3 regions of the Streptomyces sp. NPDC002669 genome follow, and region 1 is predicted to be linked to each of the others. Evidence: riboswitches for the same ligand, from Rfam matches in the RefSeq annotation. Region 1 holds a riboswitch; each other region holds the start of a gene.
The links. A riboswitch is a leader RNA that binds a small molecule or an ion and turns the genes downstream of it on or off. The one in region 1 is predicted to bind thiamine pyrophosphate.
Positions count from the first base shown of each region.

Region 2: another riboswitch for thiamine pyrophosphate. It lies ahead of thiO (glycine oxidase ThiO); the one in region 1 lies ahead of ACFYW1_RS30625 (thiamine ABC transporter substrate binding subunit).
Region 3: another riboswitch for thiamine pyrophosphate. It lies ahead of thiC (phosphomethylpyrimidine synthase ThiC); the one in region 1 lies ahead of ACFYW1_RS30625 (thiamine ABC transporter substrate binding subunit).

Region 1 is NZ_JBIAQQ010000026.1:81,739-91,750, reverse strand. Features, by position in the region: gene ACFYW1_RS30640 (SRPBCC domain-containing protein) at 29-484, opposite strand; gene ACFYW1_RS30635 (ABC transporter ATP-binding protein) at 643-1,668, opposite strand; gene ACFYW1_RS30630 (ABC transporter permease) at 1,711-3,324, opposite strand; gene ACFYW1_RS30625 (thiamine ABC transporter substrate binding subunit) at 3,474-4,574, opposite strand; TPP riboswitch at 4,648-4,764, opposite strand; gene rlmN (23S rRNA (adenine(2503)-C(2))-methyltransferase RlmN) at 4,818-5,924, opposite strand; gene ACFYW1_RS30615 (phosphatidate cytidylyltransferase) at 6,018-7,103, opposite strand; gene frr (ribosome recycling factor) at 7,103-7,660, opposite strand; gene pyrH (UMP kinase) at 7,836-8,612, opposite strand; gene tsf (translation elongation factor Ts) at 8,772-9,608, opposite strand; gene rpsB (30S ribosomal protein S2) at 9,708-10,012, opposite strand, start outside.
Region 2 is NZ_JBIAQQ010000003.1:348,061-358,072, reverse strand. Features, by position in the region: gene pknB (Stk1 family PASTA domain-containing Ser/Thr kinase) at 1-1,427, opposite strand, end outside; gene ACFYW1_RS06425 (thiazole synthase) at 1,539-2,333, opposite strand; gene thiS (sulfur carrier protein ThiS) at 2,336-2,590, opposite strand; gene thiO (glycine oxidase ThiO) at 2,587-3,771, opposite strand; TPP riboswitch at 3,769-3,881, opposite strand; gene ACFYW1_RS06410 (hypothetical protein) at 3,933-4,277, shown strand; gene ACFYW1_RS06405 (NAD(P)/FAD-dependent oxidoreductase) at 4,306-5,562, shown strand; gene ACFYW1_RS06400 (Rv2175c family DNA-binding protein) at 5,718-6,083, shown strand; gene thiE (thiamine phosphate synthase) at 6,172-6,825, shown strand; gene metF (methylenetetrahydrofolate reductase [NAD(P)H]) at 7,026-7,943, shown strand; gene ACFYW1_RS06385 (hypothetical protein) at 7,994-8,914, shown strand; gene ACFYW1_RS06380 (phytoene desaturase family protein) at 8,997-10,012, opposite strand, start outside.
Region 3 is NZ_JBIAQQ010000004.1:99,738-109,749, reverse strand. Features, by position in the region: gene ACFYW1_RS07385 (cupin domain-containing protein) at 52-369, shown strand; gene ACFYW1_RS07380 (DUF5326 family protein) at 558-767, shown strand; gene ACFYW1_RS07375 (IclR family transcriptional regulator) at 1,010-1,780, shown strand; gene ACFYW1_RS07370 (SsgA family sporulation/cell division regulator) at 1,882-2,319, shown strand; gene ACFYW1_RS07365 (YibE/F family protein) at 2,400-3,722, opposite strand; TPP riboswitch at 3,792-3,925, shown strand; gene thiC (phosphomethylpyrimidine synthase ThiC) at 3,918-5,693, shown strand; gene ACFYW1_RS07355 (ferredoxin) at 5,804-6,322, shown strand; gene ACFYW1_RS07350 (hypothetical protein) at 6,461-7,285, opposite strand; gene ACFYW1_RS07345 (metallophosphoesterase) at 7,470-8,525, opposite strand; gene ACFYW1_RS07340 (LacI family DNA-binding transcriptional regulator) at 8,699-9,814, opposite strand.

The sequences.
Region 1 (10,012 bases):
AACCGGGCGACCGGGTCGCGGCGCCGGCTCAGGCGGAGGACGCGAGCCGGGCCGCGAGCGCGTCGAAGAACGCCTCCCAGCCGTCCTCGGCCGCCGCGTACTGCTCGGCCGTGAGATTGCCCCCGCGCTGCCGGAAGACCATTTCGGTGGTCCCGTCGCCGCGGTCGGCGAAGGTGGCGGTGACGGTCTCGCCCTCGATGCCGTCGGGCGCGGTGGCGTCCTTGAGCGTGAACACCAGCCGCTCGGGCCCGGCCACCTCGCGGTAGACCCCGTGGAAGGGCATCTCCGTGCCCGGCACCACGATGACCAGGCTCCAGGAGCCCCCCGGCCGGACGTCCATCGCCACCCGGTCGAGCGGCACCTCGGCCTCGCCGCCGTACCAGGCCGCGAAGTGCTCGGGCGTCGTCCACGCCTCGAAGACGCGCTCCCGCGGGGCGTCGAGGACACGGGTGATGTCGATGCCCTCGCGTGTTGACTCGGTCATGGTCCCTGTCCTTCCCGCTTCCGGGGCTGCTCCGGGGCGGCCGGTTCCGCGCCACGGGAACATCCGGCCATCGTCCGGCCCCCGGGCGGAGTCCGCCACCCGGGCACGCCGGAGCCGCGCCGTCGAGGGACGCCACCCGGGCCCGTAGGACCGCGCCGTCAGGGGGCGGCGGGCAGGACGACGGTCTCCGACGCGTCGAAGCCGACCCCGACCGCCGCCCCCTCCTCGGGGGCGTCCCGCAGCGCGCACTCCGCCTCCAGGGCCGGACCGGTCTCCGGCAACAGCCGTACGGCGACGTGGTTGCCCCGGAACGTACGCGTCCCGACCACGCAGCGCAGCCCCTCACCGGGGGCCCCGATCCGGACCCCGGCAGGGCGGACCAGCAGATCGCACGCCCCCTGCGGCGCCCCCTCGGCCACCGGCACCTCGCCCCACACCGTGGCGGCGGCGGTTCCGTCCACCGTCGCCGGCACCACGTTGTCGAAGCCGAGGAACCGGGCGACGAAGGCGGAGGCGGGCCGCTGCCAGACCTCCAGCGGCGTCCCGGCCTGGGCGATCCGTCCGTCGCGCATCACCACCACCCGGTCGGCCAGGGCGAACGCCTCGCCCTGGTCGTGGGTGACGGCCAGCACCGTCGTGCCCAGCCGCCCGAAGAGCGTGCGCAGTTCGACGACGAGCCGTTCCCGCAGACCGCGGTCGAGCTGGCCGAGCGGCTCGTCCAGCATCAGCAGCTTGGGGCTCGGGGCGAGGGCCCGCGCGAGGGCGACCCGCTGCTGCTCCCCGCCGGACAGCGCGGCGACGGCGCGCCGCTCGGCACCGGGCAGGCCCACCAGATCGAGGAGTTCACCGACCCGGCGCTCCTGGTCGCGGCGCGGCATCCCGCGCATCCGCAGCCCGAAGGCGACGTTGGCGCCGACGTCCCGGGTCGGGAAGAGCTGGTGGTCCTGGAACATCAGGCCGAGCCCGCGCCGGTGCACCGGCACCCCGGCCTGGTCCGCACCGTCCAGCAGCACCCGGCCGCCGTCCGGCGGCCGGAGCCCCGCGACCACCCGCAGCAGGGTGGACTTGCCGCTGCCGCTCGGTCCGAGCACGCACACGATCTCGTGCTCGGCGACCTCCAGGTCCACCGCGTCGAGCGCCGCCCGCTCGCCGAAGCGCACCGTGGCCGATTCCAGTGTCAGCATCTCCAGAACTCCCCGGACATCTCTAGAACTCCCGAGCCATCTCTAGAACTCCCCGGCCCGGTCCGTGCGGATGCGTTCGAGCAGCAGCAGCGAGACGGCGCACACCACCATCAGGATGGTGCTCAGCGCCATCGCCTGGCCGTAGTTGAGCTCCCCGGCCCGGCCCAGCAGCCGGGCCACGGCGACCGGCAGCGTCGGCCGGTCCGGCCGCGCGATGAACACCGTCGCGCCGAACTCGCCGAGCGACACGGCGAACGCGAAACCGGCCGCGACCAGCAGCGCCCGTCGCACCAGCGGCAGATCGACCTCCCGCCAGGCCCGCAGCGGGGAGGCCCCGAGCACCGCCGCCGCCTCCCGCAGTCGTCCGTCCACCGCCCGCAGGACGGGCAGCATGGTCCGTACGACGAAGGGCACGCCGACCAGTGCCTGGGCGAGCGGCACCAGGATCCAGGACGTCCGCAGATCCAGCGGCGGTTCGTCCAGGGTGATCAGGAAGCCGAAGCCGACGGTGACCGCGGACACCCCGAGCGGCAGCATCAGCAGCGCGTCGAAGCCGCGGACGAGCCGCCCCGCGCGCCGGGTCAGCGCGGCGGCCGCGAGGCCGCCGACGACCAGTGCGATGACCGTGGCGACCAGCGCGTACTGCACGGAGTTCCAGATCGCTTCGAGCGGCGCGACCAGGAACGTCCCGCCACCGGCGTCCGCGGAGCCCAGGGCCCGGTAGAAGTCGAGGCCGTGGCCGCCGGGTACGTCCAGCGAACGCTCGACCAGCACCCCGAGCGGCAGCAGGATCAGCACCAGCACGGTCAGCAGCACCCCGGCGAGCAGCGCCCGCTGCCCGAAGCCGCGCGGCCTGCGGGCGGTTTGTTCCGGGTCGACCAGCTTCAGCGCGGTCTCCCTGCGCCGTACCGTCCACGCGTGCACGGCGAGGATCGCGCCGACCGCGGCGAACTGCACCAGGGTCAGCACGGCGGCCGTCGGCAGGGCGAGCAGCTGGGCGGTCTGCCGGTAGATCTCCACCTCCAGGGTGGAGTAGCCGGGACCGCCGAGAATCTGCACGACCCCGAAGGAGGTGAAGGTGAAGAGAAAGACCATCAGCGCGGCGGCGGCCACGGCGGGAGCGAGAGCCGGCAGCGTGACCCGCCGCCAGGCGGCGAACCGTCCGGCGCCCAGTACCCGGGCGGCCTCCTCCTGCCGGGGGTCGAGCTGGGACCACAGTCCGCCGACGGTCCGTACGACCACCGCGTAGTTGAAGAAGACATGGGCGAGCAGGATGGCCCAGACGGTGGTGTCGAGCCGTACGCCCCAGAGTTCGTCGAGGAATCCGCCGCGCCCCAGCAGCGCCAGGAAGGCCGTCCCGACGACGACGGTCGGCAGGACGAACGGCACCGTGACGACGGCCCGCAGCAGTTGCTTGCCGGGGAAGTCGAGACGGGCGAAGACATAGGCGCCGGGCAGCGCGATCAGCAGGGTCAGCGCGGTCGAGGCGAGCGCCTGCCAGCCGGTGAACCAGAGGACATCGCGGATGTCCGGCCGGGCCAGCACCTCGCCGACCCGGCCGAACTGCCAGACGCCGTCCGCCTTCAGTCCGCGGCCGACGATCGCGACGACCGGGTAGGCGAAGAACAGCGCGAAGAACGCCACGGGCACGGCCATCAGACCGAGCCGCACCGCGCTCCCCCGCCGTGCCGCGGCCCGGGCGGCGCGCGGTCGCCCGGGGCCGGGCCCGCGCGCGTCGTCCCCGCGCGGGCCCTTCCCGTGACCGCCCGTCCCGGCCGCGTCCGTCGCGCGTTCGGGGGACTTCGTTACTTCACTACGAGCGAGGACCACGACTGGACCCACTGCTCACGGTTCTTGGCGATGCTGTCCGGGGCGACGGTCGCCGGCTTCTCCACGGTGGCACCGAACTTCGTGAAGACCTCCGGCAGCTCGGCGTCCTCGACGACCGGGTTCACGAACATGTTGAGCGGCATGTCCTCCTGGAACTTCTTGCTGATCAGGAAGTCCAGCAGGGCCTTGCCGCCCGCCTCGTTCTTCGCGCCGTCCAGCAGACCGGCGAACTCGATCTGGCGGAAGCAGGTCCCGGTGGCGACCCCGGTCGGGGCCTCGGCCGGCGGCTGCTTCGCGTACAGCACCTCGACGGGCGGGCTGGAGGCGTACGAGACGACGAGCGGCCGGTCTGCCTTGGCCTTCTTGCCGCCCGCCGAGCCGGAGAACTCCTCGTTGTACGCCTCCTCCCAGCCGTCGACGACCTTGACGCCGTTCTTCTCCAGCTTCTTCCAGTAGTCCTGGTAGCCCTTCTCGCCGTAGGCGGCGACGGTGCCGAGGAGGAAGCCGAGGCCGGGCGAGGAGGTCGCGGCGTTCTCGGTGACGAGGAGGTCCTTGTACGCGGGCTTCGCCAGGTCGGCGAAGGTGCTCGGCGGCGCGAGCTTCTTGTCGGCGAAGTACTTCTTGTCGTAGTTGACGCAGATGTCGCCGGTGTCGACCGGGGTGACCCGGTGCTCGGCGTCGAGCCGGGTGGCCTCGGCGACCCGGTCCAGGCCCTTGGCCTCGTACGGCGTGAAGAGCCCGCTGTCGAGGGCACGGGAGAGCAGCGTGTTGTCGACGCCGAAGAACACGTCCCCGCGCGGGGAGCCCTTGGTCAGGATCTCCTGGTTGAGCGCGACACCCGCGTCGCCGCTCTTCAGGACCTTGACGGTGTAGCCGGTCTCCTTCGTGAACTCCTTCAGCACCTCCTTGGAAGCGTTGAAGGAGTCGTGGCTGACGAGGGTCACGGTCTTCGAACCGGAGCCCTTGGGGCCGGACGCCTGGTCGTCGGAGCTTGCGCATCCGGCGAGCGCGGTGACGCCCAGCGCGGTGGCGGCGGCCGTCGCCGCGAGCCGCCCGGTTCTGTGGGTGGTGCTCATTGTGGATTCCTCCTGGGTTTTGGCCAGGAAGAGACGCGGCCCTGCCCGCGGAAAGCGGGCAGGGCGCAACAGCATGAGTTGATGACCGAACTTCCTACCCGGAATGACCCGGGCGAGGTTCAGAGGGTCTGCGGCCGACCTGTCCTCGGTGCCGCACTCTCAGCGCTGTGGCGCTCCCCTGTCGGAATATGAAGTTGATTTCGGGCCCAGGTTACACGGGCCCCTCCGGCCGTCCGGAGGGGCTCAGCGCTCGGCCGCCGCCAGCTGTCCGCAGGCCCCGTCGATCTCCTGGCCGCGGGTGTCCCGCACGGTCACCGGAACACCGTGGGCGGCGATCGCCTCGACGAACGCCTTCTCGTCCTCGGGGCGGGAGGCGGTCCACTTGGAACCGGGCGTGGGGTTCAGCGGGATCAGGTTGACGTGCACCCGCTTGCCCTTGAGCAGCCTGCCGAGCAGGTCGCCGCGCCACGCCTGGTCGTTGATGTCACGGATCAGGGCGTACTCGATGGAGATGCGGCGGCCGGACTTCTCCGCGTACTCCCACGCCGCGTCCAGCACCTCGCGCACCTTCCAGCGCGTGTTCACGGGGACGAGGGTGTCGCGCAGCTCGTCGTCCGGTGCGTGCAGCGAGACGGCGAGACGGCACTTGAAGCCCTCGTCGGCGAAGCGGAGCATCGCGGGCACCAGGCCCACGGTGGAGACGGTGATCCCGCGCTGCGAGAGCCCCAGCCCGTCCGGCTCCGGGTCGGTGAGCCGACGGATCGCGCCGACCACCCGGTTGTAGTTGGCGAGCGGCTCGCCCATCCCCATGAAGACGATGTTGGAGAGCCGGGCCGGCCCGCCGGGGACCTCGCCGTCGCGCAGCGCCCGCATGCCGTCCACGATCTGGTGGACGATCTCGGCGGTGGACAGGTTGCGGTCGAGTCCGGCCTGTCCCGTCGCGCAGAACGGGCAGTTCATCCCGCATCCCGCCTGGGACGAGATGCACATGGTCACCCGCTCCGGGTAGCGCATCAGGACGGACTCGACGAGCGTCCCGTCGTGGAGCTTCCACAGCGTCTTGCGGGTGGTGTCGTCGTCACAGCTGATGTGACGGACGACGGACATCAGGTCGGGGAACATCGCCTCGGCGAGTTTGTCCCGCGATCCGGCCGGGATGTTGGTCCACTCGGCCGGGTCGTGCGCGTACCGCGCGAAGTAGTGCTGCGAGAGCTGCTGGGCGCGGAACGGCTTCTCGCCGATCGCGGCGACGGCCTCCCTGCGCTCGGCGGGCGTGAGGTCGGCGAGGTGCCGCGGCGGCTTCTTGGCTCCGCGGGGCGCGACGAAAGTGAGTTCTCCGGGCTTAGGCATGGTCCATCCAGTGTCGCAGACGCGACGGCAAGGGCCCGCCGTCCTGTGGACGACGGGCCCCGACCCGTGAAAACCCCCGGCCGGAGGCCGGTCTCAGCCGGAGCCGACGAACACCACCAGCAGCAGCCAGACCACGGGAGCGGTCGGCAGCAGCGAGTCCAGCCGGTCCATGATCCCGCCGTGCCCCGGCAGGAGCGTGCCCATGTCCTTGATGCCGAGGTCCCGCTTGATCATCGACTCCCCGAGGTCGCCGAGGGTGGCACTGACCGCGACCGCCAGCCCGAGCAGCAGCCCCTGCCACCAGGAACCGCCGTCGATCAGGAACTGCATGCACAGCGCACCGGCGACCATCGCGAAGGCGATGGCCCCGAACAGTCCCTCGCGGGTCTTCCCGGGGCTGATGCGCGGCGCGAGCTTGTGCTTCCCGAAGCGCCAGCCGACGGCGTACGCGCCCGTGTCGCTGACCACCGTCAGCAGCAGGAAGGTGAGCACCCGCTGCGGTCCGTCGTCGGCGGTCAGGAGCAGGGCGACGAAGGTGGCGAGGAACGGCACGTAGAACGTGGCGAACACCCCGGCCGTGACGTCCTTGAGGTAGCCCTCCGGCGGCGCGGTCATCCGCCAGACGAGGACGGCGAGCGCGGTCAGCGCCGTCGCCACCCAGGCGCCCTCGGCGCCCCGTACGTAACCGGCCACCACCATCGCCGCGCCACCGACGGCCAGCGGGACGAGCGGCACCTTGAGGCCCTTGCGCTCCTCCAGCCGGGAGGTGAGCTCCCACAGGCCGACGACGACGGCGACGACGACCACGCCGACGAAGACGTCCTTCACGATGAACAGCGAGGAGACGATGACGGCGCCGAGCCCCACCCCGACCCCTATGGCGGCTCGCAGGTCACGGCCCGCACGTTTCTTCTGCGGGGGCGGCGCGGCGGTGGACATGGGCTCCTGCGGCTTCTCGTCACGGAACAGGGGACCGCCGCTCAGGCGTCCGGCCCCCTGGTCCCGGTCATCACGGTCGTCAGCGTCTCTACCTGCGTCGGGAACGTCCGGCACGATGGGCATGGGCCGAGTCTGCTGGGCGCCGTGCACATCGTATGCAGGACCCGCCGGAACGGCCTGCAACTCGGGCGCGCCCCAGCCACCGGCTCCCGGCGGGGCGCCCCGGGAAGAGTCGTTCATCAGACTTCGAGCAGCTCGGCTTCCTTGTGCTTCAGCAGCTCGTCGACCTGCGCGACGTACTTCGCGGTGGTGTCGTCGAGCTCCTTCTCGGCGCGGCGCACCTCGTCCTCGCCCGACTCCTTGTCCTTGACCAGCTTGTCGAGGATTTCCTTGGCCTTGCGTCGCACGGCGCGGATGGAGATCTTGGCGTCCTCGGCCTTCGCCTTGGCGACCTTGATGTAGTCGCGGCGCCGCTCCTCGGTCAGCTCCGGGAAGGTGACCCGGATGATGTTGCCGTCGTTGCTCGGGTTGACACCGAGGTCCGAGTCGCGGATGGCCTGCTCGATGTTGCGCAGCGCGCTCTTGTCGAACGGCGTCACGACGGCCATGCGCGGCTCGGGCACCGAGAACGAGGCGAGCTGGTTGATCGGGGTCAGCGCGCCGTAGTAGTCGGCGACGATCTTGTTGAACATCGCCGGGTGCGCACGGCCGGTCCGGATCGCGGCGAAGTCCTCTTTCGCGACGACGACGGCCTTCTCCATCTTCTCCTCGGCCTCGAGGAGGGTTTCTTCGATCACCACGTGCTCCTGCGTGTCTTGAGCGGGCCCGGCGTGCTCGGGCCCTGCGGGTCCTGCGTCGCGTCCTCACCTGCACGGTGTCCGACCGGCAGGCCGTTGTCCATCCTTCGGGGCCTGTCCCGGGACGTCGCCCGGGGCCCCGGCCCTTCCGTCCTGCCCGGAAGGCTCCCGGTTCTCAGACCCGGGTGCTCCGGTCGCTCACGAGCGTGCCGATCTTCTCACCCTTGACCGCGCGGGCGATATTGCCCATGGCGGTCAGCTCGAAGACGAGGATCGGGAGGTCGTTGTCACGGCAGAGCGTGATGGCGGTGGCGTCGGCGACCTTGAGGTCGCGGGCGAGTACCTCGCCGTACTCGAGCGCGTCGAACTTCACCGCGTCGGGGTTGGTCTTCGGGTCGGAGTCGTAGACCCCGTCCACCCCGTTCTTGCCCATCAGGAGGGCCTCTGCGTCGATCTCCAGGGCGCGCTGGGCGGCAGTGGTGTCGGTGGAGAAGTACGGCATCCCCATGCCGGCGCCGAAGATGACGACGCGGCCCTTCTCCAGGTGGCGCACGGCGCGCAGCGGGATGTACGGCTCCGCGACCTGCCCCATGGTGATGGCGGTCTGGACGCGCGAGTCGATGCCCTCCTTCTCCAGGAAGTCCTGGAGCGCCAGGCAGTTCATGACCGTGCCGAGCATGCCCATGTAGTCGGACCGGGCCCGGTCCATGCCGCGTTGCTGGAGCTCGGCACCACGGAAGAAGTTGCCGCCACCGATGACGACGGCGATTTCCGCACCGTCACGGACCACGGCCGCGATTTCCCGGGCGATGGCGTGTACGACGTCGGGGTCGACACCGAGTCCCCCGCCGCCGGCGAACGCCTCTCCGGACAGCTTCAGCATGAAGCGTCCCGCCACCTTGCCGTCGTCGCGCTTGTGGTCACCTTGTGCGGCGTCCGCGCCCTTGTTCATGGAGATTCTCCTCGTGCACATACGAAGAAGGCCATTGCCGGTGGGTCTGGTGTCCCTCAGCGGCAATGGCCTCCTCGTCAGATCTGCGGTCGTACGGCGTGAGTGCGGCCGACGACTGCACTAGACCCTATAGGGGTCCACCGTTGTTCGCGGACGGACTCAGATGCCGACCTTGATGCGCGTGAAGCGCTTCAGGGTGACACCGGCCTCGTCCAGGACCTTCTGAACGGACTTCTTGTTGTCCAGGGCGTACGGCTGGCCGAGGAGGGTGGCCTCCTTGAAGAAGCCGTTGACGCGACCCTCGACGATCTTCGGGAGCGCGGCCTCGGGCTTGCCCTCGGCGCGGGTGGTCTCCTCGGCGACGCGGCGCTCGGCCTCGACGACCTCGGCCGGGACGTCCTCGCGGGACAGGTACTTCGGGGCGAACGCGGCGATGTGCTGCGCGATGCCCTTGGCCAGCTCGGCGTCGGCCTTGTCCAGCTCGACCAGAACACCGATCTGCGGCGGCAGGTCGGGCATGGTGCGGTGCATGTACGCGGAGACGTACGCGCCGGTGAACTGCGCGAAGCGGTCCAGGACGATCTTCTCGCCGAGGTTGGCGTTGGCCTCGTCGACGTACGCCTGGACGGTCTTGCCGGCCTCGATCTCGGAGGCGAGCAGCGCCTCCAGGTCGGCCGGGGAGGTGGCGGCGACGTGCGCGGCGAGGGTGTTCGCGACACCCTGGAACTTCTCGCCCTTGGCGACGAAGTCCGTCTCGCACTTCAGCTCCAGCAGAACGCCGGACGTCTGGTCCTCGGAGATGAGGGAGACGACGGCGCCGTTCTCGGCAGAGCGGCCCTCGCGCTTGGCGACGCCCTTCTGGCCCTTGATGCGGAGCGCCTCGACGGCCTTGTCGACGTTGCCCTCGGCCTCGTCGAGCGCCTTCTTGCAGTCCATCATGCCGGCGCCGGTCAGCTCGCGGAGCTTCTTGACGTCAGCGGCGGTGTAGTTCGCCATGAGTCTGTGTTTCTCTCTCGAAGTCTGAAAGATCTACGGGTGGACGGCGGGGGCGGTGCCTGTGGCACCGGCCCCCGCCGTCGTCAGCCGTGACGGATGTCAGGCCTGCTCGGCGTCCGCGGCCGGGGTCTCGGCCTCGGCAGCGGCCTCAGCCGGCTTCTCGGCGTCGGCGACCTTCTCGGTCTCGGCGGAGGACTGCACCTCGGCGTCGGCCTTCTTGTCGCCCTCGAGCAGGTCGCGCTCCCACTCGGCGAGCGGCTCGCCGGCGGCCTTCTCGCCCGGCTTCGAGTCACCGGTGGCGGCACCGGAACGGGCGATGAGGCCCTCGGCGACGGCGTCGGCGATCACGCGGGTGAGCAGGGTGACGGAGCGGATCGCGTCGTCGTTGCCCGGAATCTTGTAGT
Region 2 (10,012 bases), on a different contig from region 1:
TCCTCGCTGAACTCCTTGGTGACCATGCCCGGCACCAGGCCGACCTTCTTCAGTTCCTTCCTGGCGTCGGCCAGCGAGAGACCCCGGAGCTCGGGCACCTTCACGATCTCCGGCCCCCGCGAGACGACGAGGGTCACCGAGTCGTTGCCCCTGATGCGGGCCCCGGGCTCGGGTTCGCTGCTGATGACCTTGCCGCGCTCCACGGTGTCGCTGTAGCCCCGCTCGACGGTCTTGACGTCCAGACCGGCGTCCGCGAGCCGCTTCTCGGCGTTCTTCTGGGTCTGGCCGAGCAGCGCGGGGACCCGGGTGAACTGCCCCGAGTTGATGTACCAGACGCCGGTGCCGATCCCCAGCGCCAGCAGCACGGCGACGACCGCGACGAGGACGGAGCGCGGCGGGCCGCCGCGGCGCCGGTCCCGTGCCGCGGGCCGCGCGGGCTCCGGCGGGGGCATCTCCAGCCGGCTGGTGTGGTGCGAGACGCCCTGGTCGGCCGGGAGCAGCCGCGGGATCACGCTGGTGCGGTCCTCGGTGGCGTCGTGCGCATCGGCGGTGGCCTGCGGCGGTACGGCGTCCAGCTGGGCGTCGGTGAGTCCGGCGCGCGCCTCGCGGGTCCGGGCCAGCAGGGCCACCGCGTCGAACGGGCGGGCCTCGGGGTCGCGGGCGGTGGCGGCGGCCACCAGCCCGTCGAGTTCCTCCGGGAGCCCGGGGACGACGGCCGACGGCGGCGGGACGTCCTCGTTGAGGTGCTGGTAGATGACCTGGGCGGGGGTCTCACCGCCGTGCGGCTTGGAACCGGTCAGCATCTCGTACAGGACGACGCCGCAGGCGTACACGTCGGTACGGGTGTCCGCCGTGCCGTGCTCTATCTGCTCGGGGGCGAGGTAGGAGACCGTGCCCAGGACGGACCCGGTGGTGTTGGTGACGGAGCCCACCGCCCGCACGAGTCCGAAGTCGGCGACCTTGACCCGGCCGTCGTCCCCTATCAGGACGTTCTCCGGCTTCATGTCGCGGTGCACGAAACCCGCCCGGTGCGCGGCGCCGAGGGCGGCCAGGACCGGCTCCAGGATGTCCAGCGCGGCCCTCGGCTGCAGCGCGCCCCGGTTGCGCAGCACGTCGCGCAGGGTGCAGCCCGCCACGTACTCCATCGCCAGATAGACGTACTGCCCCTGCGCGCCCTGGTCGAAGACGGCGACTACGTTCGGGTGCGCGAGGCGGGCCACGGACTTGGCCTCGCGGATGAAGCGCTCGACGAACGTGGCGTCGGTCGCCAGCGCCGGATGCATCACCTTGAGGGCGAGAACCCGGTCGAGCCGGGTGTCCACGGCCCGGTAGACCGTGGCCATGCCGCCCACGGCGATGCGGGCATCGACGCGGTAGCGGCCGTCGAGCAGCTGCCCGACGAGAGGGTCCTGGAGGGTCGTATCCACGCAGGCGAGTCTACGAGCCGCCACGGACCCGGCTCACGGCCCGGGGCGGACCCGGGGCCGTACTGCAGCCGAGCCGTGACAGGGACATGAACCGCAGCTCGTCCCGGCGGCTCAGAAGGCCGGGCGCTCCGGATCCAGCCGGGCGCGCCCCTCCACCGGCGACGACGCCTCGGCGAAGTGGCGGCGCGGAATCCGGCCCGCCCGGTACGCCAGGCGCCCGCCCGCCACCGCGTGCCGCATCGCCGAGGCCATCAGCTCGGGCTCCTGGGCCCGGGTCACCGCGGACGCCAGCATCACCGCCGCGCAGCCCAGCTCCATCGCGAGCGCCGCGTCCGAGGCCGTCCCGGCACCCGCGTCGAGGATCACCGGCACCCGGGCCTGCTCGACGATCAGCCGGAAGTTGTGCGGATTGCGGATGCCGAGGCCGGAGCCGATCGGGGAGCCCAGCGGCATGACCGCGGCGCAGCCCACGTCCTGGAGCCTGCGCGCCAGCACCGGGTCGTCATTGGTGTACGGCAGTACGGTGAAGCCGTCGTCCACCAGGATCTCCGCGGCGTCCAGCAGCTCGATCGGGTCGGGCAGCAGGGTCCGCTCGTCGGCCACCACCTCCAGCTTGATCCAGTCGGTGCCGAGGGCCTCGCGGGCCAGCCGGGCGGTCAGCACCGCCTCGCCCGCGGTGAAGCAGCCCGCCGTGTTCGGCAGCACGCGGATGGCGAGCCGCTCCAGGACGGAGAGCACCGAGCCCCGCACGGTCGGGTCGAGGCGGCGCATCGCGACGGTGGTCAGCTCGGTGCCGGAGGCGATCAGCGAACGCTCCAGCACGTCGAGGCCGGCCGCCCCGCCCGTCCCCATGATCAGCCGGGAGCCGAAGTCGGTGCCGCCGAGGGTGAAGAGGTCGTCGGACACTGTCAGCCCCCCTGGACCGCGGTCAGGATCTCGACGCGGTCGCCGTCGGCCAGCACGAGGGCGGACCACCGGCCCCGCGGCACGACGGTCTCGTTGACGGCGGCGGCCACCCCGGAGCCCGCGGCGGTGAGGGTGGCGACCAGGGCGTCCAGGGCGGTGCCCGCGGCGAGGAAGCGGACCTCGCCGTTCACGGACACGGAGAGGGCGGCGGGCCCGGAAGACGTCCCGGGGCCGGGACGGGATGCGGAGTCGGTCATGCGGGCTGCTCCTGACGTACGGGGGCGGCGGCGGACGGGAACCGGTGCGGGGTGAAGGGGCGGGCCTGCTCGGGCGGTTCGCCGCCGGTGAGGAACTCCGCCATGACCTCGCCGGTGACGGGGGTGAGCAGCACCCCGTTGCGGTGGTGGCCGGTGGCGAGATGCAGACCGGGCAGGGCGGTGGGGCCCAGCAGCGGGGCGTTGTCGGGGGAGGTGGGGCGCAGACCGGCCAGGGCCTCGGTGAGCGGCAGCTCGGTGATGCCGGGGACCAGCTCGTGGGCGTCCCGCAGCAGTTCGTAGACGCCGCCCGCGGTGACGGTGGTGTCCCAGCCCAGCTCCTCGCTGGTGGCGCCGACGACCAGCTCGCCGTTCTCGCGCGGGACCAGGTAGACGTGGCTGCCCCGGACCACGGCCCGCACCGTCCGGCTGAGGAAGGGCGCGTACGGGGCGGGCACGGTCAGCCGGAGCACCTGCCCCTTGACCGGCCGGACCGGCGGCACGACCTCGTCCGGCAGCCCCGGGAGCCGGCCGCTGAGACTGCCCGCGGCGAGCACGACCTGGTCGGCCGCCAGTTCCCCGCCCCCGTCGAGCACCGCCCCGGCGGCCCGGCCGCCCCGCACCGTCAGGCGCTCCACCCGTTCGCGGTGGAAGGCCACCCCGGCCCGCTCGCAGGCGGTCAGCAGGGCGGCGGCCAGCCGGCGGGGATCGATCTGGTGGTCGCCGTCGACCCGCAGCCCGCCCCGGACACCCGGCGCCAGCATCGGCTCCAGCCGACGGCACTCGCGCCCGGTGAGCCACTGGGACACCAGCCCGGACCGCTGCTGGAGGGCGTGCAGCTCCCGCAGATGGGCACGGTCGTCGGCGTCCAGGGCGACGGCCAGGGTGCCGCAGGTGCGAAAGCCGGTTTCCCGCCCGCTCGCCTCCTCCAGCTCGGCCACGAAGGCCGGGTAGCGGGCGGCCGAGGCGACGTTGAGAGCGAGCAACAGCTCCTCGCCGTAGTGGAGTTCGGTGACGGCGGCCAGCATGCCGGCCGCCACCCGGGCGGCCCCGCCGCCCGGTTCGGGATCGGCCACCGCGGTGCGCAGTCCGCGCTGCGCGGCCCGCCAGGCGGTCACCAGACCGATGATCCCGCCCCCGATGACGAGGACGTCGGATCCCTTCCAGTTTCCGGAAGAACGCATGGGCGTCCAGCCCCTCCCTTCGCCGGCATGACCCGGATCAGGTTCGTACGGTCGGAGGCCGCCCAGCCTCCCTCTCAGCCCGGTGCGTCCGGGCTCCCGCGTGTGACTTACGTTGGCCACCCTAAACCCCGCCGTCCCGGCCCAGTAAGGGAGCAGTCATCGTGGCCCGTTCGCTCGACGGACTCGTCCTCGCCCCGGTCGCCGACCAGGCCCCGGGCCAGGTCGGCACCCGCACCCGCTTCGCGTACCACGAGCGGGACGGCCGGATCTGGGCCGACTACGCGGGCGGCGACGTGGTTCGCGGCCACCTCGTCGGCACCCGGGACGGTGACGTCCTCGACTTCAGGTACGTCCAGCTGAAGCAGGACGGGACGACCTCCGGCGGCCACTGCGTCTCCACCGTCGTGGACCTCGCGGACGGCCGGGTCCGGCTGGAGGAGCGATGGGCATGGGAGTCGCAGGAGGGCTGCGGGACGAGCACGGTCGAGGAGATCCCCTCTTCCTGACGAAATGTCAGGTGCTTATGGTGTACGGGTGAGCGATCAGCAGCAGGCAGAGCAGCCGGACCGGCGGCCGGGGCGCCGCGTCGTCGTCGTGGGCGCGGGCATGGCGGGCGTGCAGACCGCGGTGGCCCTGCGGGAACAGGGCTTCACCGGTCCCGTCACCCTGATCGGTGCCGAACCCCACCAGCCCTACGACCGGCCCCCGTTGTCCAAGGCGGTGCTGCTCGGCAAGGCCGAGGACTCCGCCTTCGAGGTCGATTTCGAGGCGCTGGACATCGAACTGAGGCTGGGCGTCGAGGTCACCGGCGTACGACCGGACGCCCACGAACTGGACACCCCCGCGGGCCCCGTCGGCTACGACGTCCTGGTGATCGCGACCGGCGCCGAACCGGTCGTGCTGCCCGGCACCGAGGGCGTTCCCGGCGTCCACCTGCTGCGCACCCTCGACGACGCGGCCCGGCTGCGCCCGGTCCTCGACGGACGGCAGGACGTCGTGGTCGTCGGCGCGGGCTGGATCGGCGCCGAGTTCGCCACCGCGGCCCGCGCCGCGGGCTGCGGGGTCACCGTCGTAGAGGCCGCCGACCGCCCCCTCGCGGGCGCGATGCCCGCCGAGGTCGCCGCCCCGATGGCCGACTGGTACGCCGGGATCGGCGCCGAACTCCTCACCGGCGCCCGGGTCGACCGCGTCGAACCGGGCCGGGTGGTCCTCGCGGACGGCCGTACGCTCCCGGCCGGGGCGGTCGTCGTCGGGATCGGCGCACGGCCCGCCACCGGCTGGCTGGCCGGCTCCGGCATCGAGCTCGGCCCCGACGGATCGGTGACCGCCGACGGGGCGCTGCGCACCTCGGCCCCCGACGTGTACGCGGTCGGCGACTGCGCCTCGTTCCCCTCCGCCCGGTACGGCGAACGCCTGCTCGTCCACCACTGGGACAACGCCCTCCAGGGCCCGCGCACCGCCGCCGCCAACATCATCGGCGCGGCGTCCGACGGCGCCTCCGAGCCGCTGACGTACGACCCCGTGCCGTACTTCTGGTCCGAGCAGTTCGACCGGTTCGTGCAGTACGTGGGCCACCACGGGAACGCCGACACCCTGCTGTGGCGCGGCGACCCGGCGGACCCCGCCTGGTCGGTGTGCTGGCTGCGCGACGGCGTCCTGGTCGCGGTCCTCGCCGTCGGCCGCCCGCGCGACCTGGCGCAGGGGCGCAGACTCATCGAGGCGGGGGCGTCGCTCGACCCGGAGCGGGCCGCCGACCCCGCCGTGCCGCTGAAGGCGGCGGTCCGCGGCTGAGGAAGCGCCGGACGGCGGAGCCCGTGACACCCGGGACGGGGAAGGGTCGAAGGGGCCGGCGGGAGGGCGGCGAGGGGCCGGGGGAGCGGTTCGCGACGCCCTGAAGGGCCGAGTCCGGGTATCGGCTGTCAGTGCGGGATGGCAGGCTTGTACTCGTGACCGAGATTGACGCAAAGATCGATGCTCTCGTCCCTGCCTGGCTCCACCTCCCCGACATCGCCGAAATGCTCGATGTCGAGGTGACGCGTGTGCGGCAGCTGGTCAAGGAGGGCCAGCTGATCGCCGTACGCCGTGGTGAGAACCGGGCACTTCAGGTGCCGGCCGCCTTCATCGACGGCACCAAGGTGGTCAAGGGCCTCTCCGGCACCCTGACGCTCCTGAAGGACGACGGCTACACCGACGAAGAGATGCTGGAGTGGCTCTTCACCCCCGACCCGACCCTGCCGGGCACCCCCGCCCAGGCCCTGAGCGAGAATCGCGGCACGGAGGTGAAGCGCCGCGCCCAGGCGCTCGCCGTCTGACCACAGGCCCGGTGCGAGCGGGTGGGCGGCGCGGTCCCGCGCCGCCCACCCCTGCCCCGCACCGCTCTCCCAGGGGGGAACCGCACCGATGTCCACGCTCCGCGCCGCGCTGTCCGAAGCCCGGCTCTACCTGTGCACGGACGCCCGCAGGCGCCAGGGCGACCTCCCCGCCTTCCTCGACACCGTGCTCGCCGCCGGGGTGGACATCGTCCAACTGCGCGACAAGGGCATGGAGGCGGCCGAGGAGCTCGACCGCCTCGCCGTGTTCGCCGACGCGTGCCGACGCCACGGCAAGCTCCTCGCGGTGAACGACCGGGCCGATGTCGCCCACGCCATCGGCTCCGACGTGCTGCACCTCGGCCAGGGCGACCTGCCGGTGCCCGCGGCCCGTGCCGTCCTCGGCGACGACGTGCTGATCGGCCGCTCCACGCACGCCGGGTCCGAGGTCGACGCGGCCGTCGCCGAGCCCGGCGTGGACTACTTCTGCACCGGCCCCTGCTGGCCCACCCCGACCAAACCCGGACGGCACGCCCCCGGTCTCGGCCTCGTCCGGTACGCCGCCTCGCTCGACCAGCCACGCCCCTGGTTCGCCATCGGCGGCATCGACGCGGGCAACCTCGACGAGGTGCTGGACGCCGGGGCCCGCCGGGTGGTCGTCGTACGGGCGATCACCGAGGCCGCCGACCCGGGTGCCGCCACCGCCGAGCTGGCCCGCCGGATCAGGGCGCGCGCCGGAGCGTGACCCCGGCCGGGCCGCCGGCCCCGTGACCGGGCCGGATGCCCGGACCGGAACCGGATACGGACGCCCGGAACGGACCGGACACGGACGTTCGGGGGCGTGATCCGGCCCGGGTGTCCGAAGGATGGACAAACAACCCGTCAATTCGGGCAATTCGCCCTGGTCCGGTCCTATGGCCGTCAGGCTCTGGTTAACCTGCCGGTATGGCCCTTGGCACACCATCCACCAGGACGGATCACGCACGTACGGTGCGTGAACTCCTCGCGACCGGCAAGACCTCCTACTCCTTCGAGTTCTGGGCTCCCAAGACCGAGCGGGGCGAGCGGAACCTCTGGAACGCGCTGCGCCGGGTCGAGGCGGTGGGGCCGAGCTTCGTCTCCGTGACCTACGGGGCCGGCGGTTCCACCCGGGCCGGGACGGTGCGGGCCACCCAGCAGATCGCGGCCGACTCCACCCTCACCCCGGTCGCCCACCTCACGGCGGTCAACCACTCCGTCGCCGAGCTGCGCAACATGATCGGGCAGTACGCGGACGCCGGGATCCGGAACATCCTCGCCGTGCGCGGGGACCCGCCGGGCGACCCGATGGGCGAGTGGGTCAAGCACCCCCAGGGCGTGCGGTACGCGGCGGACCTCGTCCGGCTCATCAAGGAATCCGGCGATTTCTGCGTCGGCGTCGCGGCATTTCCCGAGATGCACCCGCGTTCCACCGACTGGGACACCGACATCCGGCATTTCGTGGACAAGTGCCGGGCCGGCGCCGACTACGCGATCACCCAGATGTTCTTCGACCCGGAGGATTACCTGCGGATGCGTGACCGAGTGGTCGCCGCGGGTTGCGAAACCCCGATCATTCCCGAGGTCATGCCGCTGACCAGCGTCAAACAACTGGACAGATTCGCGCAGCTCAGCAACGCGTCCTTCCCCTCGTCCCTGAAAGAACGGATCCTCGCGGCCAAGGACGATCCCGCCGCTGTACGCTCCATTGGAATCGACTTCGCAACGCGGTTCTGCGCGAGGCTGCGATCCGAGGGTGTGCCCGGACTGCACTTCATCACGCTCAACAACTCGACGGCGACGCTCGAAATCTACGAGAATCTCGGACTGCACAAGCAGTCGTGACCGGCCGTACCCGCCGCTACCCGGGGCGGTGGCCGTAGGAGGGGGCGGGCATGGGCTGGACGGTCCTCTACATCGCGTTCGGAATCGTCGCGCTGTGGCTGCTCGGTGAAGTGCTCCTGCAGTACAAGGCGCGCCTTCGCTGGAGACTGCTGGCCTTCGCGGGCTTCGCCTGCGTGGTCATCGGGGTCCTCATCCCGTCCGTGCTCGTCATCGTCCTCGGCGCGATCGCCTTCGCGACCGGGCAGACCCAGGTCACGCTGTCCTTCCGGCGGGGCTTCTCCACCGGCTGGGCCATAGGGGGCAACCCCGGCGTGAGCCGGCGACGCCGGGGCGGGAGCGGGGAGGGGCGGCAGGGCCGCGGACCCACGCTCCAGGTCTCGGACCTGGAGCTGGAGCACAACGGACAGGCCCCGCCGCCGCCCGCCGAGGCCCCCGCGGTCTACGAGCCGGAGCCCATGCCGGACGACACCGGGCAGTACGGCGTCTACTCCGACGGCCGGCGGGGGCACCAGGACGACCGGTCCGCCCCCCTCCCGCAGCAGCCCCCGTACGCCCCGTACGACTCCTACGCCGAGCCCACCGCCGCGTACGGCGCACCGGGCCAGGACGCGTACGCCGCCCAGGACCCGCTCGCCGGGCAGTACGACTACGGCACGCAGCAGCAGTACGCCGCGTACTCCGACCCGTACATCGGGACCGGCACCGCCGGGGGCCCCGCGGGGTACTCCTCGTACGACGGCTACCCCAACGGCAACGACTACGACAGCTTCGGTGGGCAGCGGCAGTACGCCCCCGAGCCGTACGCCCAGCAGCCGTACGCCGACACCCCGCCCGGCGGTGTCTGGGTGCCGCAGCAGCGCGAGGGCGAGCAGTACCCCGTCACGCCCCCGGAGCAGCCCGCCCACCCCACCCCGCCCCCGAACGGCTACAACAACGGCAGCGGCTACGACGAACAGCAGTACCGCTACTGAGCCGGAGCCGGAGCCGGAGCCGGAGCCGTAGCCGTAGCCGACGGCGGCGGATGGCCCCGCGGTCCGGACGGCCCCCGGGCGCTCACCGGGAGCCCCGGAACCCGTCCCCCTCCACGATCAGCCCGGCGACCAGGGCCCCCGACATGCCCGCATGGGCGAGCCCGCCGCCCGGGTGCGACCACCCGCCCGCGGCGTAGAGCCCCGGCAGCCGGGTGCGGTTGCCCGGCCGCAGATACGCGCCGCCCGCCCCGGCCAGTACGGGCGCGGGCACCGAACCGCCCTCCGCGCCGGTCTGCGCCGCCGTGTCCGCCGGGGTCCGCACCTCGGCGTGCAGCAGCCGCTCCCGTATCCCGGGCACGGCCGCGGCGGCGGCCCCGATCAGCGATTCCGCGCACCGCCCGCGCACCGCCGGGTCCGTCCAGTCCACCGGGCCCTGCGGGGCGACCGTCGCCATCAGCGTCACCGCCTCGTGGTCGTCGTCGGGGCGGGTCGACGGGTCGTCCGGGCGCAGCACCGTCACCGTGGGGTGCTCGGCGAGCCCTCCGCCGAACACCGCCCCGCGCTCCGCCGCACCGTCCGCCGGGTGCACCAGCGTCCGGTGCACGGTGTCCGCGGGCCGGGCGCCGCGCAGCGAGAGCAGCACCAGGAACCGGCCCGGCACCAGCTCCTGCCCCGCACCCCGCCGGGCCGTCACGTCCTCGTCCTGCCAGGACTCCTGACCCGGCACCAGACCGGGCCGGGGCCGGGCGCCCAGCACCACGTGATCGGCCTCCGCGACCGTCCCGTCCGCCAGCTCGACCCCCGCCGCCCGGCCGTCCTTCTCGACGACCCGGGCCACCTCGCACCCCAGGACGAACTCCACCCGCCGGGCCAGGCACCGCTCGTACACCGCCTGCGCCAGGGCCCGGATGCCGCCGGAGACGTACCAGCTGCCGAACGTCTCCTCCATGTACGGCAGCAGGGCCGCCGACGCCGGTGCGCGCACCGGGTCCAGTCCGTACGACAGGGCGTACCCGTCGAGGAGCGCGGCCAGCCGGGGGTCCGACAGCTCCCACGCGCCGACCTCCGCCACCGTCCCCGCCTGCCGGGCGGAACGCA
Region 3 (10,012 bases), on a different contig from region 1:
ACATGATCGGTGGTGGACACCGGCAGTGCAGAGGCAAGGGACGGACTGGCCATGAAGGCATTCAGACTGGACGAACTGGAGGCGGAGCGGGCCGCCAACGACGGCGCGTACCTGCAGTTCGTGAAGGAACGGAACATGTCCGTCGGCCTCTACGCGCTGAACGCCGGTGAGCTCGACCCGCAGCAGCCGCACAACCAGGACGAGGTCTACCTCGTGGTCAGCGGGCGTGCGGCGATCACGGTCGGCATGGAGACCACACAGGTGGGCAGGGGCAGTGTGGTCTACGTGCCCGCCGGGGTCGCCCACAAGTTCCACCACATCACCGAGGACCTGCGGGTGATGGTGGTCTTCTCCCCGCCGGAGAGCTGACTCCCGCCGGGCCGGGAACCGCTCACTGCCGTCCGGGGAGCAGGGGTTCGGTCTCAGGGATCCCTAAGGGGTCGATCAGGGGACTTCAAGGGCCGCGGAACCCCCGCCGGCCCCTTCCGCGCCTCTAGCATCGAAGGCAGGAACTCACAGAGGCACAGAGACACAGAGACGAGGTAAGGACGATGGCCGTGCGGGAGATATTCGCGGGGATGCCCTGGTGGGTGAAGTGGATCGCGGTGCCGGTCCTCGCGATCGTGGTGTTCGGCGGTCTGATCGCCAACGTGGTCGGATTCATGATCGGACTGCTCTTCAAGGTCCTGGTATTCGTGATCCTGGTCGGCGGGCTCATTTTCGTCGTACGCAAGTTCATGTCATCCTCCTCGCGTGGTGACTGGTAGGAAGATCGGAAGCAGGCCGGGAATTAGCCCGGCTGAGCTAAGCGTCAGAACGAAACAACGCTCCGTGCGGACCCGGCCGATACAGTGACAATTCGCTGCCACCATCTGGGAATCAACCAACCGTCACCGAGCTGACCAGTGGTTTGTACGGCTTCCACTCTCCGGACCCAGTCATGCGGCAGTCGGTGGGGGCGGCCCCCACAGGCGGGCTGACCGCCCGTCACCATGCCTGGGGGTGACCGTTGACCACGGCATCGAGCACTGCTGCCCCGACGTTGATCGGTTCGGTTCAGCGAGCGCTGAGACTGCTGGAGGCCGTGGGGGCCCACCGGGACGGGGCGCCCGCGAAACAGCTGGCCAGGGAGACGGGTCTGCCCCTCCCCACCGCCTACCACCTGTTGCGCACGCTGACGCACGAGGGCTATCTGCGCCGGGAGAAGGGCGTGTTCCTCTTCGGGGCCGCTGCCGAACGCCTGGCCTGCGAAGGGGCTTTGCGGCACCGCCGCAGCAGAATGGCCGATTCGCTGAGCCGGTGGCGCGACGTCATCGGTGCACCGGTGTATTGCGCCGTCTACCGCGAGGGCGAGATCGAACTCATCGCGGTCGCCGACGCACCTGCCACCCCCGCCGTCACGGAATGGGCCTCCTTCCGGGAGACCGGGCACGCCCACGCGATCGGCCAGTGTCTGCTGAGCCAACTCGGCGAGAAGGCCCGCGAGGACCACCTCGATCGTCACCCTGTGCGTCCGCTGACCCGCTATTCGGTGCGGGATCGGGCGGCACTCCTGGAGCGATTGCGGTCGCTGGAACGGATGGAACCTGTCATCGAACGACAGGAGTACGCGCTGGGCACGGTCTGCGCCGCCATCCCGATCGCGGCCGGATTCACCGCTGCTGCGATGGCCATTTCGGTACCCCTGGAACAGGAGAGCCGGTTGCTCCCCGCAGTCGAACAACTACGTGGCGAAGTGTCCAACCTCTTGCGTTCGTTCGTGTTCTCTATCAGTATCTGAAAAATCACTCCTTGTGATCTGCTATCGCGTGCACCACGATGGCGTCAATAGGGCCATGGGGGATCATTCCTGGCCAGATTCATCTACTGCGGGGTTGAACGATGCGCGAGTCGGTTCAAGCTGAGGTCATGATGAGCTTCCTCGTCTCCGAGGAACTCTCTTTCCGGATCCCGGTGGAGCTCCGGTACGAGGTCTGCGATCCGTATGCGATCCGCATGACCTTCCATCTGCCCGGCGATGCCCCCGTCACCTGGGCATTCGGTCGTGAGTTGTTGCTCGACGGCCTCAACAGTCCCAGTGGGGACGGTGATGTGCACATCGGGCCGACGGAGCCCGAGGGGCTGTCCGATGTGCACATTCGCCTTCAGGTCGGCGAGGACCGGGCCCTCTTCCGGGCCGGTACCGCGCCGCTCGTGGCTTTTCTCGACCGGACCGACAAGCTCGTGCCGCTGGGGCAGGAGTGCACGCTCGGTGACTTCGACGGCAACCTGGAGGAGGCCCTGGGCCGGATTCTCGCCGAGGAACAGAACGCGGGCTGAAGGAACCGGTGCCGCCGACCGGATCGCCGGTCGAACACGACACCTGCCGAACGGGTGAATTGCTCACCCGGCGGAGACGTTCAGGCCCTCGTCCTGCGACGACGGCCCTTCCCGGCCCGTACGGGTGCCGAAGCTCCGGCTTCCGCGCCGAGTCCTGTGCGGTCCGCGGAGACGACCAGAGCAGCGAGCACCGTCGTCACCGGCACCGAGGCGACCAGTCCGATCGAGCCCACCAGGGTTCGTACGATCTCCTCCGCCACCAGCTCGCTGTTGGCCACCGTCCCCACGCTGCTCTGCGCGATGGAGAAGAGCAGCAGCAAAGGCAGCGCGGCGCCGGCATAGGCGAGCACGAGCGTGTTGACGACCGAGGCGATGTGGTCGCGTCCGATCCTGATCCCCGCCCGGTAGAGCCCGCGCACGCCCATCGACGGGTTCGCCCGGTGCAGTTCCCAGACCGCGGACGTCTGGGTGACGGTCACATCGTCGAGCACTCCGAGCGAACCGATGATGACACCGGCCAGTAGCAGACCGCTCATGTCGATGTGCGGATACAGGCCGTGGATGAGGCCGGTGTTGTCATCGGTGTTGCCGCTCAGGCTCGCCCAGCCGATGAAGAGTGATCCGAGCAGGCCGATCAGCAGCAGCGAGACCAGTGTGCCGATCACCGCCACCGAGGTGCGGGCGCTCGGGCCGTGGCACATGTAGAGGGCGATCAGCATGATCGCGCTGGCTCCCACCACCGCGACGACCAGCGGGTTGGAGCCCTGGAGCACGGCCGGGAGGATGAACAGGGTTAGCACGGCGAACGACACCGCGAGCGCCACCAGCGCCAGCACCCCGCGCATGCGGCCCACCGCGACCACGACCAGGGCGAAGATCCCGGCCAGCAGGGTCATCGGAAACTCCCGGGCCACGTCCGTCACCGAGTACTGGAGCTCGCGGGGCGCGTCGGGCGCGTACGACACGATCACGCCCTGGCCCTCGCGCAGTTGGCGCGGGGCGTCGGGCTGCACGATCTCGACGAACGTCCGGCCCTTGTCCGGCCCGGACGTCACCTCGACGGTGGCCTTTCGGCACAGCCCCCTGTCGTTGTCCGCCGGCGGGGCGGCCTCCTGGCCGACGGGCACCTGCACCGCGTTCACGTCCTTGCAGTTCACCTTGTCGACTTTCACCACCTTCGCCTGTTGGGTCTGCCGGTCGAATCCCACGCCGGTCCGTTCGTGCGCGGGGGCGCCGCCCGGCCAGAGCACCACCAGGCCGACGACGACAGCGGTGGCGAACGGGATCAGGACGGCCGCGATGACCTTGCGCAGATGTCTGGAGACGGGCGCCGCGGGGCCGTGGCCGTGCGAGTGGCCGTGCTGATGGCCCTGGGATTCGGTGTCGATACGGGGGGACGTCACCGGCAGATCATTGCAAGAAGGACGGGCCCTCTGTTCATCCCGCCGGAGGGGACGCTAGCGTGGAGGGACCTTTGCACACGCGGGAGCTCGGAGCACCGGGCTGAGAGGGCGCTGACATCCGTACGTCCGTACGGAGAGAGCTGCGCCGACCGCCGAACCTGTTACCGGGTAATGCCGGCGTAGGGAGTAGGTCTCATGACCACATCGGACGCACGCACGCCTGCCTCCAGTCGGAGCGACGAGGCCGGGAAGTCCATCGGCTGGCACAAGGGATACGTCCGGGGCTCGCGCCCGGACCTCCGGGTGCCGGTCCGCCAGGTGCACCTCACCAACGGCAAGGACGTGACGCTGTACGACACGTCGGGGCCGTACACCGATCCCGCCGTCGAGACCGATGTCCGTCGCGGACTCGCGCCGCTGAGGGAGAACTGGATCACTGCCCGCGGCGACACCGAGGAGTACCCGGGCCGCCCCGTCCGTCCCGAGGACGACGGACTCAGGCACACCTCGCCGCGCGGGGGGCTGCGCAACCTCGACGCGGTCTTCCCGGGCCGTCCCCGACTGCCCCGCCGTAGCCGGGACGGGCGGCCCGTGACCCAGCTCGCGTACGCCCGACGGGGCGAGATCACCCCGGAGATGGAGTACGTGGCGATCCGGGAGAACGTCGCGCCGGAGGTGGTGCGCGAGGAGATCGCGGCCGGCCGGGCCGTGCTGCCGGCCAACGTCAACCACCCCGAGATCGAGCCGATGATCATCGGGAAGCGGTTCCTGGTGAAGGTCAACGCCAACATCGGCAACTCCGCGGTGACGTCCTCCATCGAGGAGGAGGTGGAAAAGATGACGTGGGCGACGCGTTGGGGCGCCGATACCGTGATGGATCTGTCCACCGGCCGCAACATTCACACCACCCGTGAGTGGGTTTTGCGTAATTCACCCGTTCCGATCGGTACCGTCCCGCTCTACCAGGCGCTCGAAAAGGTCGACGGCCGGGCGGAGGAACTGAGCTGGGAGATCTACAAGGACACCGTCATCGAGCAGGCCGAGCAGGGCGTCGACTACATGACGGTCCACGCCGGCGTGCGCCTGCCGTACGTGCCGCTGACCGCCCGCCGCAAGACCGGCATCGTCTCGCGCGGCGGCTCGATCATGGCGGCGTGGTGCCTGGCGCACCACAAGGAGTCGTTCCTGTACGAGCACTTCGAGGAGCTCTGCGAGATCCTCGCGGCCTACGACGTGACGTACTCGCTGGGCGACGGGCTGCGGCCCGGGTCGATCGCCGACGCCAACGACGAGGCGCAGTTCGCCGAACTGCGGACGCTCGGCGAACTCAACACGGTCGCCAAGGGGTTCGGCGTCCAGACCATGATCGAGGGGCCGGGACACGTCCCGATGCACAAGATCAAGGAGAACATCGACCTCCAGCAGGAGATCTGCGAGGAGGCGCCGTTCTACACCCTCGGCCCGCTGACCACCGACGTCGCGCCGGCGTACGACCACATCACCTCCGGCATCGGAGCGGCGATGATCGCCTGGTGGGGCACGGCGATGCTCTGCTACGTCACGCCGAAGGAACACCTGGGCCTGCCCGACCGGGACGACGTGAAGACCGGCGTCATCACCTACAAGATCGCGGCCCACGCGGCGGACCTCGCCAAGGGGCACCCGGGGGCGCAGGAGTGGGACGACGCGCTCTCCGACGCCCGGTTCGAGTTCCGCTGGGAGGACCAGTTCAACCTGGCCCTCGACCCGGACACCGCGCGGCAGTACCACGACGAGACGCTGCCCGCGGAGCCGGCGAAGACGGCGCACTTCTGCTCGATGTGCGGCCCGAAGTTCTGCTCGATGAAGATCTCTCAGGACATCCGGCGCGAGCACGGCGGTTCGCAGGAGGAGATCGAGGCCGGGATGCTGGAGAAGTCCAAGGAGTTCGCGGCCTCGGGCAACCGGGTCTACCTGCCGATCGCTGACTGACGCCGGACCATTGATCACGCTGTTCCGGGAAGGGGAAGGGGCTTCCCGGAACAGCGCTCCGGGCTCCCGTGGCCTGCGGCGAGATCGCACGAGGTTCCTATGCTGAGCCGGTGACGCTCTACTACGACCCCGTTGCGAGCCTCGGCAAGGACTGCGAGGCATTCCGAGGCGGCTGGGACGACCGGCTCTGGCTCAATGTCCCGGGGCCCTTCTACGGCGGCGAGACCGATACCTGCCGAACAGGCCGGCTCTCCGCGCCTCAACACGTTCTCTACGGCGGTGAGTACCTGACGGGATACGTCTACCGCCAACCCCGAACCCCGGCAGAGACAGCTCGGTTGGTCGAAGCAGCAGACCAGGACCCCTTTCTTGGTTACGGCTGTGACGGCGACTCGCGGTGGACCCCGGAGGCGGTCCGGGAGTGGTGGCGTGGCCGGGGCCGGATCACGCGGTACCTGTCCGCCCATGACTGGGACGACATGGACTGGGCGGAGCAGGGTGTGGCCGCCGCGGTCCGGGATTTCGCGGACTACATCGCCGGCCCTCTGCCGGGGGACCTGCGGATCTACCTCTACTGGCTGGAAGAGGGACGGTCACCCGTCCCCGGTGAACGGCTGCCCGAGCTGTAGTCGACAGGGTTTCCCGTCCTGGGGCGCTGGTTCAGCCCGAAGTTCCGCTCGGTGAAGATCTCGGGGCCTCCGGCGCGAGCCCGGTGGTTCGCGGGCGGCGGCCGGGGCAGGCCGTCCCCGGCCGGTGTTCGAAGGCGGTCAGTCAGTTTCGTGCTCGGGGCCGCCGAAGTCGGGACTGGTGAAGTCCGGGCTGGTGAACGTCGGCCGGGGGCCCGCCGCAGGGCCGCCGTCGGGACTGGTGAAGTCCGGCCGGCTGTAGCCGACCTTCGGGATGCGGTTCGCCGAGCGGACCGGTGTGCGCGCGGCGCGTCCGGCGGCGGGGTCGTCGAGCGCGTCCCGCAGGAACGGCAGTATGCCGCGCTCCAGCAGGGCGTGGCGCCAGGCCTCCCGGGCCCGCGCCACCTCCTCCGGAAGCTCCTCCTCCGCCTCTTCGACGGGACGCGGCTCCGCGCCGTTGCGCAGCGCGGTGACGAGCAGTCCGACGACGGCGACCAGGATCGCGGCCGCCATGACCGCGGCGAAGAACCAGCCCGCGGAGACCATGGTCGAGGCGAAGGCGGGCGGGTCGTCGAGCAGCCGCAGCAGATAGCCGACCAGCAGGAATATGAACGCGGCGGAGCCCGCGAGCACCGGTGCCAGGGCCGTGACGACGGCCGCTGTGCCCGCGCCCGACTGGCGTTGCCCGCTCGTGCCGGGGGGCGGGCCCGCTTCCTCGTCCTCGTCCTCGGCCGGTCTGCGCAGCTCCTCGCGGGCCTGCACGTAGTGCTGGTACTCGGTGGCGGCCGTCGCGGTGATCAGCGCCGTGGCGTCCAGCGCCATGGTGCGCAGCTGCACGGCGTTGAGCCGTTCGCCGACCGCGGCCAGATCTGGTCGTTCATGGGCATGACGCAGTGCGTCATCGAGGATCCGCTCGTACTCGGGGCGGTCCTCGGCCAGCAGGTGCGGAGCGCTGTTCATGTGCATCCCCCGATGCTCCGTAGGGCCCGATCACCCGCGTTCTCACCGGGCTTTCGAGCGGAAACGGAGGAGAGCCTGCTACTGATACGCCGATGGTAGAGCGCCCACGGCACGGGGAGACAGGGGGTTTCCGGAAATAGGCCCAGCAGTCGGCGCGGTCAGGTCGTGGATGCGTCTTCCCGAAAGAGCGTCAGTCATGCAGAGGCAGCTGGACGACCAGTAGCTTTCCGGCCATGGTCACGCCGCCGTCCATGGCGATGGCGAGTCCGTCCGCGTACACGTGCGGGCCCTCGACCACGGGGCCGGAGCCGTCCTCGCCATCCTCCGAACCGACCTCTCCGAGGAGGTACGGAATGGGGCTGTGACCGTGGACGATGCGCTGTCCGCCGTAGGTCGCCATCAGTTCCCGGACGGCCTGCGGGCCCGCCTCGTCGCGGAAGGCGAACCGCTTGGTGAGCTTCCGGAAGAGGTCCCAGCACTCATCGGCGTCGTTGCGCGTGAGAATGGCGTGCACGTTGTCGTTGACGTCCTCGATGGTGGTGCCGTATTCGAGGTACGCCGTCGTGTCGGAGTGCATCAGCAGATGCCCGTCCTCCTCGACGACCGCGTCGAGCCGGGACATCCACTGGAGGTGGACGTCCTGGAGCCGCTCCATGTCGTTCTTCTGACCGCCGTTGAGCAGCCAGGCGGCCTGGAAGGTGGCGGTGCCCGCGCCGGAGTTGACCGGGGTGTCGTTGAACCGCTTGGCGCCGAGGAGCAGCAGTTCGTGGTTGCCCATCAGGGCCTTGCAGTAGCCGCCGGCGGCGGCGGCCTCGGCGGACAGCCGCATCACCAGGTCGATGACGCCGATGCCGTCGGGGCCCCGGTCGGTGAAGTCGCCGAGGAACCAGAGCCGGGCGTTGCCCGCGGACCACTTGCCGTCGGCGTCGATGAGGCCCTGCTCGGCGAGGGCGGCGCGGAGCTCGTCCAGGTAGCCATGGACGTCGCCGACGACGTACAGCGGGCCACGTCCCTGCTCCGGGGCGGGACGCGGGTCGGGGACGGTCGGCACCTGGAGGGTGTCACCGCGGTTGATCACGGGCAGGTCGCGCGCGGTGGGCGTGTACCCCTCCGGCGGCTCGTCGCCGGGCCCGGCGCTGCCCGGGTGCGACGACGGCGGCACCGGGTTCTGGGCATAGGGCGGTACGCGGAAGTCGCGCAACGTCGCAGTCCGCACCACGGGTTCCTGACCGGCCCCCTGTGTCATCGACCCCTCCACCACCGTCGCGCCGCCGTACACCTGACGGGCCCTGCTGGTCGGGGCGGTCCGCGGTGTCGTGCGCCCATCATAGGAATGCGGATCGTGCTGTGTGACGCACCAGGGGTGGTGAATCCGGACGCACATCGGGTTCACCGGTCGATTGGTCCGAAATCACCCGATCAATCCCTGGCCGGGGAACGGGGCGCACTGACCGTGGTGCGTGGAGGACGGCGCTGCGAGGACGTCCGCACGATGAGTTCCGTCGGTATGACCTGCTCCACGGGTCCGTCGTGTTCGACGCCCTCGATGGCGTCGATCAGGAGCTGGACGACCGCCGTGCCGATCCTGCGCGGCTTGAGCGAGAGCGTGGTGATGGGGGGCTCGGTCGTCGCGTACACGGTCGACTCGCTGCAGCAGACCAGCAGCAGGTCCTCGGGGACCCGCAGACCGTAGCGGCGGGCCGCCGCCAGCAGGTCGGTGCCGTTGGGGTCGAAGAGGCCGTAGACGGCGTCGGGGCGGTCGGGGCGGGCGAGCAGGCGGTCGGCGGCCACCGCGCCCGCGCACGGGTCGTGGGCGGGGTAGGACTCGTACACCGGGTCCTGGCCCACGCGCTCGCACCAGTGGAGGTACGCGGTGGTGGAGAGCCGGGTGTAGGTGTCGGTGGTGGTGCCGGTGAGCAGGCCGATGCGGCGGGCCCCGGCGGCGGCCAGGTGGTCGAGCAGGTCGAGCACGGCGGCGCGGTGGTCGTTGTCGACCCAGGCGGTGACCGGGAGCGTGCCGGCCGGGCGGCCGTCGGAGACGACGGGGAGGCCCTGGCGCACCAGCTCGGTGACGACCGGGTCCTGGTCGGAGGGGTCGATCACGACGGTGCCGTCGAGGGCGACGTTCGACCAGACGTCGTGGCGCGAGGTGGCGGGCAGGATGACGAGGGCGTACCCGCGGGCGAGCGCGGCGGAGGTGGCGGCTCTGGCCATCTCCGCGAAGTACGCGAACTCGGTGAAGGTGAAGGGTTCGTCCCCGTAGGTCGTCACGGTCAGGCCGATCAGGCCCGACTTGCCGGTACGGAGGGTGCGGGCCGCTGCGGAAGGGCGATAGCCCAGGCGCTCTGCGACCTCGCGGACATGGCGGCGGGTGGCGTCCGGGAGCCTGCCCTTGCCGTTGAGCGCGTCGGAGACGGTCGTGATGGAGACTCCGGCGGCGGCGGCCACGTCCCGGATTCCCGCTCGTCCCTGTCGGCCGCCGCCGCGCCGGGGTGTGTCCGTCCGGCTCACCTGGTGCTTCCCTGCTGCTGTCATGGCGAGCCGATAGTAGGGCTCGGACGGGCGGTTGGCCCGGTCGCATATTCATCCGTTGACAGGCACGTTTTTGCATGATCATCAACGGTCAATTGCCTTGTAAATAAAGGGCGTTGGTAAGTCTATCCATGGTGTGTCAGGTGCCTGGGCCGATGGGCCTGCCGAATGACCGATGTCTCGAAGAGGTCTCATCTCACC